DNA from 2 places in the Paenibacillus sp. FSL L8-0708 genome. Region 1 is predicted to be linked to the other one. Evidence: a T-box and tRNA genes for the amino acid it is inferred to sense, from the RefSeq annotation. Region 1 holds a T-box; the other holds one or more tRNA genes.
What was found. The T-box of region 1 lies ahead of trpS (tryptophan--tRNA ligase). A T-box ahead of a tRNA ligase gene usually reads a tRNA of that ligase, here a tRNA-Trp.
Positions count from the first base shown of each region.

Region 1 (4,401 bases):
TACAGTTTTGCCGAGCCAAGTATATATGGTTCCCTCTGCGTGTGCTCCCATTCCGCCTCTATTCCCATTCTCCTCCATTACGTCTCGTCCAGTTTCAGCATCTGTCAGCTTCACACTATTTACACTGTACACTTCCTGACCATCACTTGTTGTCCCTGTATACAGCAGCATGATTTTATTTTCATCAGCAAGTACAGCATTTAGAGTAATTTTATATCCATTTGATTCAGCACTCTTATTAACGATTTGTACATAATCATTCCGTATTGCAGACTCTAGTGTAAGAGCATCAATATCAGCTGCAGCCAATGTTTTAAAAGGCTCCAATACGCCCCAATCAAACGTTTCAACACTCGAAGTCCCTTGCTGTGGCAACAGCTGGGTTGGATTGAAGAACAGCAAGCCCGCTATCATCACTGCAGCCGCCAGCACAGACATCGCACTTTTTGTGAATATTAACCTTCTGCCACGTTTCTTGCCTAATTCCAAACCTGCTTGGATCGCATAGATCTGAGCGGCTGCATTCTCTATTTTTTGTTCTTGTGGGATACGTCCGGCATCGCTTAACATGGCAAGCTCCTCTTGACTACTCATTGTTCCATTCACCCCGATTCTTTATGATGGTTCGCAACTGCTTGAGCCCCTTATGCTGCCAAGTCTTAACCGTCCCCTCGGGTTTATTCATAATGTTAGCGATCTCAGTCAAGGTCATATCATTGTAGTATTTTAGCAGCAGCACATGGCGATACTTGGGCTTAACCTGCTCGAGTGCCCACAGCATTTCCATCCGATGATGGCCAATGTGTGTGACCTGTTCTCCTATTCTTTCATCTACCAGCGGCATGGAACGTTTTCTTCGTCTTTGTTCATCTATGCAGACATAAATTAGAATGCGAATAATCCATGATTTGAATGCTTTGGGGTCCTTTAAAGTTTTTCTTTTAATCCAGGCCCGGCAAGTCATTTCCTGCATCGCTTCCAGCGCATCGTTTCGGTTCCGCAAGTAACTATAAGCAATACTGTATAGTTGTTCTCTATGTACCAATATCGAATCGTAAAAATCTGTCTCGCTCCGAGTATCAATAATCGTTACTTTTTTCATTTCTGCATTAGTCATCGTCATATCCTTCCTTAGCCTCCTCTCTTCAACCTTTCATAGATTAAGACGGGGGAGGTATAGAAACGGTTTTTATTTCACTTAACTTTTTTTCGCCCAAAGCTCTCTAAATTATAGCATTCTATAAAAATTGAACGAAAAATGTTATGATGAGTTATATTGGACATAATCAATAGTACGCACTCAAAAGTGCCATAGGTACTAAAAAGTACCCATACCTTGGAGGTTATCATGACAACAACATCTACAACAACTGTCAAGAAAAAATACAATATTTCTGTTGAAGCCACACTAGAGGTCATCGGAGGGAAATGGAAATGCGTAATTCTATGTCATTTAACTCATGGCAAAAAACGCACCTCCGAGTTAAAACAGTTGATGCCCGGCATTACTCAAAAAATGTTAACCCAGCAGCTACGCGAGCTTGAGGCAGATGGAATCATCAACCGAATTGTTTATAATCAGGTTCCACCAAAAGTAGAATACGAGCTTAGTGAATATGGGGATAGTTTAAGCGATATTTTGACTGCATTATGTAATTGGGGAGAACAACATATCATTAAACAATACGGCGATAAATACGCTGTTTTAGAGGATAACATCTTAAATAAATAAACCGCTATATGAAGGAAATGGTTGGAGATTTATGCTGTGAGAGTTGTACTTCAATTATACACCCACGAAAAAAGGACAGCTGAATCAGATCGATTCAACTGTCCAAAGCATTGATTCACCCGTCCCTTAAATGGCGCACAGAGACATAACTTAAATTACGCCCTCTCCTCCAATAGCAGTTGCTGTGAATGATATGGGTCCAAATAGATTGATAGGCAAGTTGCTATCATTCTGAATTACCAATTCATAGTTGTGGACTCCAATATAAGCACCATCGACCCACTGAGCACTTAATTGAATATCAGTAATTGTAGTAAAACGATAAAAGGATCTATAAATATCGACTCCAGCTCGTCGGATGATAACAAGAAATTGGCTATTAGCAAGTGCAGTAAGACTAAAACTACCATTTAACTCGACTCTACTGGAGAAAGAAGCCGGATTAGCCGGACTAATATTTACTTGTGCTGTGGCTAGACCCGCTCCAGCTCCAGGAATCCCTGCAACCGTTATAGCAGTAGTAAACGGATCTAACGGGATTTTTGCCTGTGACCCATAACTTATTATTGTCGCCATTTATCATCACTCCATTTCAAGGTTATAGAGTAGTATATTGTGAATCCGCAATGATAGATTGGACTTAATTCCTGATGATTATATACATTTAAGGTATACTTTGCTAGATCATATAAACCTAGATACCTTGTCAATCACCATACGATTTCCACTCATTGACAACACCCCTGTTCAGCATTACAATAATTCACATATCATGAACAACGATGACAAAGGGTAAGTAGACAGACGAACATGGTCTTCAGAGAGCCGGTGGTAGGTGCGAACCGGTGACCAGCGTATGCTCGAATGGCCTTTATAGTTGTTTTTCCGAACTATCTTAATGGATACAGTAGGGAAAACCGGGGTTCCCGCCGTTATCAAGGGACCTGTATCGAGAATAAATTCAACCTCTCCGTACAGGTAAGAGAAGATCGTAAGCCAAGAATCGTAAGGTGACACGATCATTTAAGGTGGTACCACGACAACTTCGTCCTTATTGGATGAGGTTTTTTTGTTATTTAAAGGAGGTGATGGCCATGGATGATGGCTGGTGGTGGCGACTCGAGTGTAACCAAGTGCTAAATAACAGGAGGAATTTATATGATGAACGAACGTGTCTTAACTGGAGATCGAGTGACTGGAAAGCTTCACCTTGGCCATTACGCCGGCAGCTTGCAGACCCGTGTAGCCCTTCAGGAGCAATATGAAACTTTTGTGTTTTTAGCGGATATTCAAGCCCTAACGACCCATTTTGATCGTTCACAGCTGCTGGGTCAACATCTGCATGAGATCACACTGGACTATTTATCTGCGGGTATAAATCCGGAGAAAACAACTATATTTATTCAATCGATGATCCCTGAAATCGCAGAGCTGACCCTCTTGTTCTCTATGTTTGTTACTGTGAATTCTTTACGGCATAATCCCACGATTAAAGCCGAATCGAAAAATTCGAGCTTAGATGAATTGTATTACGGTTTTCTTGGTTATCCAGTTAGTCAGACTGCTGACATAACATTTTGTAAAGCAACGATCATTCCTGTAGGGGAAGACCAACTCCCTCATCTGGAATTAACCCGCAAAATCGTCCGCAGATTCAACGAGCTTTACAGCCCGATACTGGTGGAACCCAAAGCGCTGATCAGTGAGACGCCGAGGCTTGTGGGTACGGATGGCAACGCTAAAATGAGTAAAAGCCTTGGCAATGCCATCGAGCTGGACTCCACTAAGGAAGAGATTATCTTTAAGATACGAAAAGCCACAACCGATCCAGCGCGTGTGCATAAAAATGATCCTGGACATCCAGATATCTGTCCTATTTTTGCTTATCATGGTGCTTTTCGCTCAGCGGGGGTAACCGAAATTCGTGAAGGCTGTGAGCGGGGTACCATGGGTTGTTCTGCTTGCAAACAGTTGATTTCGACAGCTCTAGATCAGCTTATAGAACCGATGCGAGAGCTTCGTTCCTATTATGCTACTAAGCCCAAGCTTGTGCAGGAAATCTTAATCTCTGGAACACAGCATGCCCGCAGCATTGCTCAAGAAACAATGGCCGAAGTACGTGAGGCTATGAGTCTTAACTATTTTTCAATCTAAAAATGACCAGTATAGGCACTCAAAAAAAGCCGGAAGCTCATTGGAAGAGATCCGGCTTTTTTCTTCTCCTTACAACACCCAATTTCCCTTACGGAATACGGGTTCAATCGTGCCGTCCGCCAGCTCTCCGTCAATATCCAGCTCTGCTGAACCGATCATAAAATCGACATGAGTTAAGCTGACATTAGCTCCTCTAGCCACAAGCTCTTCGTTCGTAAGCTTTGTTCCGCCTTCAATATTTACAGGATAAGCACTTCCTAGCGCGAAATGGCAGGAGGCATTCTCATCAATCCCTGTATTGTAAAAAATGCGGTTCAAGCGAGAGATTGGAGAATCATGCTGCACTAAGGCTACTTCTCCTAGATAAGATGCACCTTCATCCGTTGCCAGCAGTGAGGTTAAATGTTCGCGTCCGGATTCAGCTTCATAAGCTACGACTTTCCCTTTTTCAAAAGTGAATGAAAGTCCTTCAACTAACCGTCCATTCAAATTAAGAGGGAGCGTGCTTCTAACTG
Region 1 covers NZ_JBBPBC010000001.1:3,299,752-3,304,152, reverse strand. The annotation lists gene NYE58_RS15585 (DUF4179 domain-containing protein) at 1-594, opposite strand, end outside; gene NYE58_RS15580 (sigma-70 family RNA polymerase sigma factor) at 587-1,123, opposite strand; gene NYE58_RS15575 (winged helix-turn-helix transcriptional regulator) at 1,349-1,732, shown strand; gene NYE58_RS15570 (hypothetical protein) at 1,883-2,308, opposite strand; T-box leader at 2,506-2,788, shown strand; gene trpS (tryptophan--tRNA ligase) at 2,891-3,886, shown strand; gene NYE58_RS15560 (aminopeptidase) at 3,956-4,401, opposite strand, start outside.

Region 2 (4,401 bases), 3.3 Mb from region 1:
GAATATCCATACCGCCCACAAACCCAATCACATTCTCAGGGGTAGCATTCGGCATATCCGATTGTGTAGCTAATGCTGCTACTGCACCTGCCAAGAAAGATACTTCATTTGTCGCATAAGACATGTTGTACATGTTATCTGGTGCTTCATCGATGTCGGTATCATAATTAATGAATTTTTTGTCTGGATACAATTCTGCCGTTGCATTAAACATCTCTGTAATTTCAGAACCGCCAGAAATAATTACATCCCAATCCTCGGAAGCGATATCGTTAAATGTAGGCTCCCATTTCGTTTTATCAACGCCCATTTCAACAACCTTTGTTTCTGCACCAAGTTCATCCTTAACCTTTTGCAAGCCGTTATTAGCGGAATCAAAAAATGATTTATCCCCAAGTGTCCCCGGAATCAGCAATACAACCTTGAGTTTATCCCCTGCACCTGTTTCTCCACCCTCAGCAGCGTTTGATCCAGTATTCGCAGAAGAACCGTTATTGGACGTGTTATTCCCACATGCTGTGACCAGAACCATCACCATTAATAACAACAAAGAAAGAACTTTTTTATTCATTACTCTATTCCACCCCTAATTTTAGTTGGTTAGTAATCCGCAGAATCCCATCTTCACCCATTGTATAATTCACGGTTCAAATGGAAATTCTCTTTTTTCCAAATAAAGTATCATTAAAAGTAATAAATTTAACGTTTAGGCTCAAAAATAGCAATAAAAATACCATTATTATTAATAATCCGCTTTATTTCCGAACGAGATGGCCAGTCAGGTTGCGAACTTTCGGATTTATTGATACGATCATAACAAATATTATTAAAAATAATTATATGATTTCGGTCATTGTTTTGTACGATTCGGCTAAAACATAAGTATTGGAGGATCATCATGGATCGTGTTCTATATATTGTAAGTGCCACACATGAGCTAAATACTTATATCCCTCCACACCAGCATGAATGCTACGAACTAGTCTATTATTTACAGGGGGTAGGGACAACCAATGTTGGCCCACGAAGTTACCATTTTCGCTCCTCTTCTTTCGCGCTTGTGCCACCCAATCATAAACATGACGAGCACCACCGTGAGGATGCAAATGTATTATTTGTAGGCTTCCACTCAGAACACCCTAATATGAGTAATCTGCTCGGCGTATATGAAGATGATAAAGATCAGACCGTTCTTCAAATCCTGCTGCGAATGAAAGCAGAGTTTACACGCAAGCAAGACGGATTCTCTGAGCTTCTAAACCTACAAATGAGCGAGATTACCGTCCATCTTATGAGGCTTCTTAGTGCCTCTGGATATCAATCCCCAACAGAAGATCGAGTACAATATGTCCTTAATTATATGAATGAGCATTATCGCCATAAATTGTCCGTCGAAACACTATCAGAAATGTCCGGATATAGTTACGATCGTTTTCGCCATCTATTTAAAGAACGTTTCGGGTCTTCACCCCTGCGGTATTTGCTGTTAAAACGCCTGGATTATGCAAAGTCTCTATTACGTCATACTCAGATGCAAATCTCTGAAGTATCTGCTGCTGCAGGTTTTGTGAACGATGCCCAATTCTGCAATATGTTCAAACGAGAAATAGGTCATACCCCGCGAGCATTCCGCATTAATAATCAATCAGGTTAATCACTAATCAGATTAAAAAAAGCCGTTGAAATAGAGAAACTCTCTATTCAACGGCTTACTGCTGTAAACCCAAGGACATAAAGAAAAAAGGTTTGTAAGATTGCTTATAAAAGCATTCTTACAAACCTTTTTAAGATACCGGCGAGAGGACTCGAACCTCCACGGTTTCCCACTCGATTTTGAGTCGAGCGCGTCTGCCATTCCGCCACGCCGGCACATATGAACTAAATGGAGGCGCCACCCAGATTTGAACTGGGGATAAAGCTTTTGCAGAGCTTTGCCTTACCACTTGGCTATGGCGCCATGAAAACTTGGAGCGGACGACGGGAATCGAACCCGCGACCCTCGCCTTGGCAAGGCGATGCTCTACCGCTGAGCCACGTCCGCATAAAATGGCTGGGGATATAGGATTCGAACCTATGAGTGACGGAGTCAAAGTCCGTTGCCTTACCGCTTGGCTAATCCCCAATAACATTTTAAAGTAAAATGGGGCGACTGATGGGTCTCGAACCCACGAATGCCGGAACCACAATCCGGTGCGTTAACCCCTTCGCCACAGTCGCCATATTAAGTTGATATTGTTGCCATTATTCATTTTAAAGTAAATGGGGCGGCCGATGGGTCTCGAACCCACGAATGCCGGAACCACAATCCGGTGCGTTAACCCCTTCGCCACGGCCGCCATATTAAACTTTAGAAAGAACTTGGCAGGGGCAGCAGGAATTGAACCCACACCAACGGTTTTGGAGACCGTTGTTCTACCTTTAAACTATGCCCCTAAAAACTGGTGGAGGATGATGGATTCGAACCACCGAACACTCACGTGAGCAGATTTACAGTCTGATGCGTTTGGCCACTTCGCTAATCCTCCAAGGATGGTGCCGGCGAGAGGACTTGAACCCCCAACCTACTGATTACAAGTCAGTTGCTCTACCAATTGAGCTACACCGGCATGGCACTCATTCTTTTGTGATGATAAATGGTGGCTCGGGACGGAATCGAACCGCCGACACGAGGATTTTCAGTCCTCTGCTCTACCGACTGAGCTACCGAGCCATGATGAAAATGGCGGAACCGACGGGATTCGAACCCGCGATCTCCTGCGTGACAGGCAGGCATGTTAGGCCAACTACACCACGGTTCCAAAAGATATAATTGCTTAAGTTAATTGGTTGCGGGGGCAGGATTTGAACCTGCGGCCTTCGGGTTATGAGCCCGACGAGCTACCGGGCTGCTCCACCCCGCGTCAGTAAGAAAGTGTTATGGTGGAGGCTGAGGGGATCGAACCCCCGACCCTCTGCTTGTAAGGCAGATGCTCTCCCAGCTGAGCTAAGCCTCCATAAACAACAATTGTTATTGTACCAAAGTCCACTAGGATAAATCAAGTGAAAATTTGGTGACCCGTATGGGATTCGAACCCATGTTACCTCCGTGAAAGGGAGGTGTCTTAACCCCTTGACCAACGGGCCATACTAATTAAAAATTTGTGGCGGAGAGAGAGGGATTCGAACCCTCGAGACGCTTGTGGCGCCTACACGATTTCCAATCGTGCTCCTTCGGCCAAACTCGGACACCTCTCCATATGGCTCCCCGAACAGGACTCGAACCTGTGACAACTCGATTAACAGTCGAGTGCTCTACCAACTGAGCTATCAGGGAATATTCATACCAGGCTTGATGCCTGAAAACTGAATCCGAAACGAATCTGCATTCTACATATAGGATAAGCCCTCGACCGATTAGTATTGGTCAGCTCCATGCATTGCTGCACTTCCACCTCCAACCTATCTACCTCGTCGTCTTCAAGGGGTCTTACTAATTGGGAAATCTCATCTTGAGGGGGGCTTCACGCTTAGATGCTTTCAGCGCTTATCCCGTCCGTACGTAGCTACCCAGCCATGCTCCTGGCGGAACAACTGGTGCACCAGCGGTACGTCCATCCCGGTCCTCTCGTACTAAGGACAGCTCCTCTCAAATTTCCTGCGCCCACGACAGATAGGGACCGAACTGTCTCACGACGTTCTGAACCCAGCTCGCGTACCGCTTTAATGGGCGAACAGCCCAACCCTTGGGACCTACTTCAGCCCCAGGATGCGATGAGCCGACATCGAGGTGCCAAACCTCCCCGTCGATGTGGACTCTTGGGGGAGATAAGCCTGTTATCCCCAGGGTAGCTTTTATCCGTTGAGCGATGGCCCTTCCATGCGGTACCACCGGATCACTAAGTCCGACTTTCGTCCCTGCTCGACTTGTAGGTCTCGCAGTCAAGCTCCCTTATGCCTTTGCACTCTGCGAATGATTTCCAACCATTCTGAGGGAACCTTGGAACGCCTCCGTTACTCTTTAGGAGGCGACCGCCCCAGTCAAACTGCCCGCCTGACACGGTCCCCGTACCCGGTAAGGGCACTAGGTTAGAACCTAGATACGATCAGGGTGGTATCCCAACGGCGCCTCCACCGAAGCTTGCGCTCCGATTTCTACGGCTCCCACCTATCCTGTACAGATCGTACCCAAATTCAATATCAAGCTGCAGTAAAGCTCCATGGGGTCTTTCCGTCTTGTCGCGGGTAACCTGCATCTTCACAGGTATTAAAATTTCACCGGATCTCTCGTTGAGACAGCGCCCAAGTCGTTACGCCATTCGTGCGGGTCAGAATTTACCTGACAAGGAATTTCGCTACCTTAGGACCGTTATAGTTACGGCCGCCGTTTACTGGGGCTTCGGTTCATAGCTTCGGGTTACCCCT
Region 2 covers NZ_JBBPBC010000001.1:6,646,284-6,650,684, forward strand. The annotation lists gene NYE58_RS31080 (BMP family ABC transporter substrate-binding protein) at 1-571, opposite strand, end outside; gene NYE58_RS31085 (AraC family transcriptional regulator) at 899-1,654, shown strand; tRNA gene NYE58_RS31090 (tRNA-Leu) at 1,791-1,869, opposite strand; tRNA gene NYE58_RS31095 (tRNA-Cys) at 1,884-1,957, opposite strand; tRNA gene NYE58_RS31100 (tRNA-Gly) at 1,967-2,041, opposite strand; tRNA gene NYE58_RS31105 (tRNA-Gln) at 2,048-2,122, opposite strand; tRNA gene NYE58_RS31110 (tRNA-His) at 2,142-2,217, opposite strand; tRNA gene NYE58_RS31115 (tRNA-His) at 2,261-2,336, opposite strand; tRNA gene NYE58_RS31120 (tRNA-Trp) at 2,360-2,433, opposite strand; tRNA gene NYE58_RS31125 (tRNA-Tyr) at 2,440-2,525, opposite strand; tRNA gene NYE58_RS31130 (tRNA-Thr) at 2,531-2,606, opposite strand; tRNA gene NYE58_RS31135 (tRNA-Phe) at 2,635-2,710, opposite strand; tRNA gene NYE58_RS31140 (tRNA-Asp) at 2,721-2,798, opposite strand; tRNA gene NYE58_RS31145 (tRNA-Met) at 2,824-2,900, opposite strand; tRNA gene NYE58_RS31150 (tRNA-Val) at 2,918-2,993, opposite strand; tRNA gene NYE58_RS31155 (tRNA-Glu) at 3,049-3,123, opposite strand; tRNA gene NYE58_RS31160 (tRNA-Ser) at 3,142-3,234, opposite strand; tRNA gene NYE58_RS31165 (tRNA-Asn) at 3,238-3,313, opposite strand; rRNA gene NYE58_RS31170 (23S ribosomal RNA) at 3,374-4,401, opposite strand, start outside.
Region 2: it encodes a tRNA-Trp, which carries the amino acid that the T-box ahead of trpS (tryptophan--tRNA ligase) is inferred to sense. The anticodon was not compared.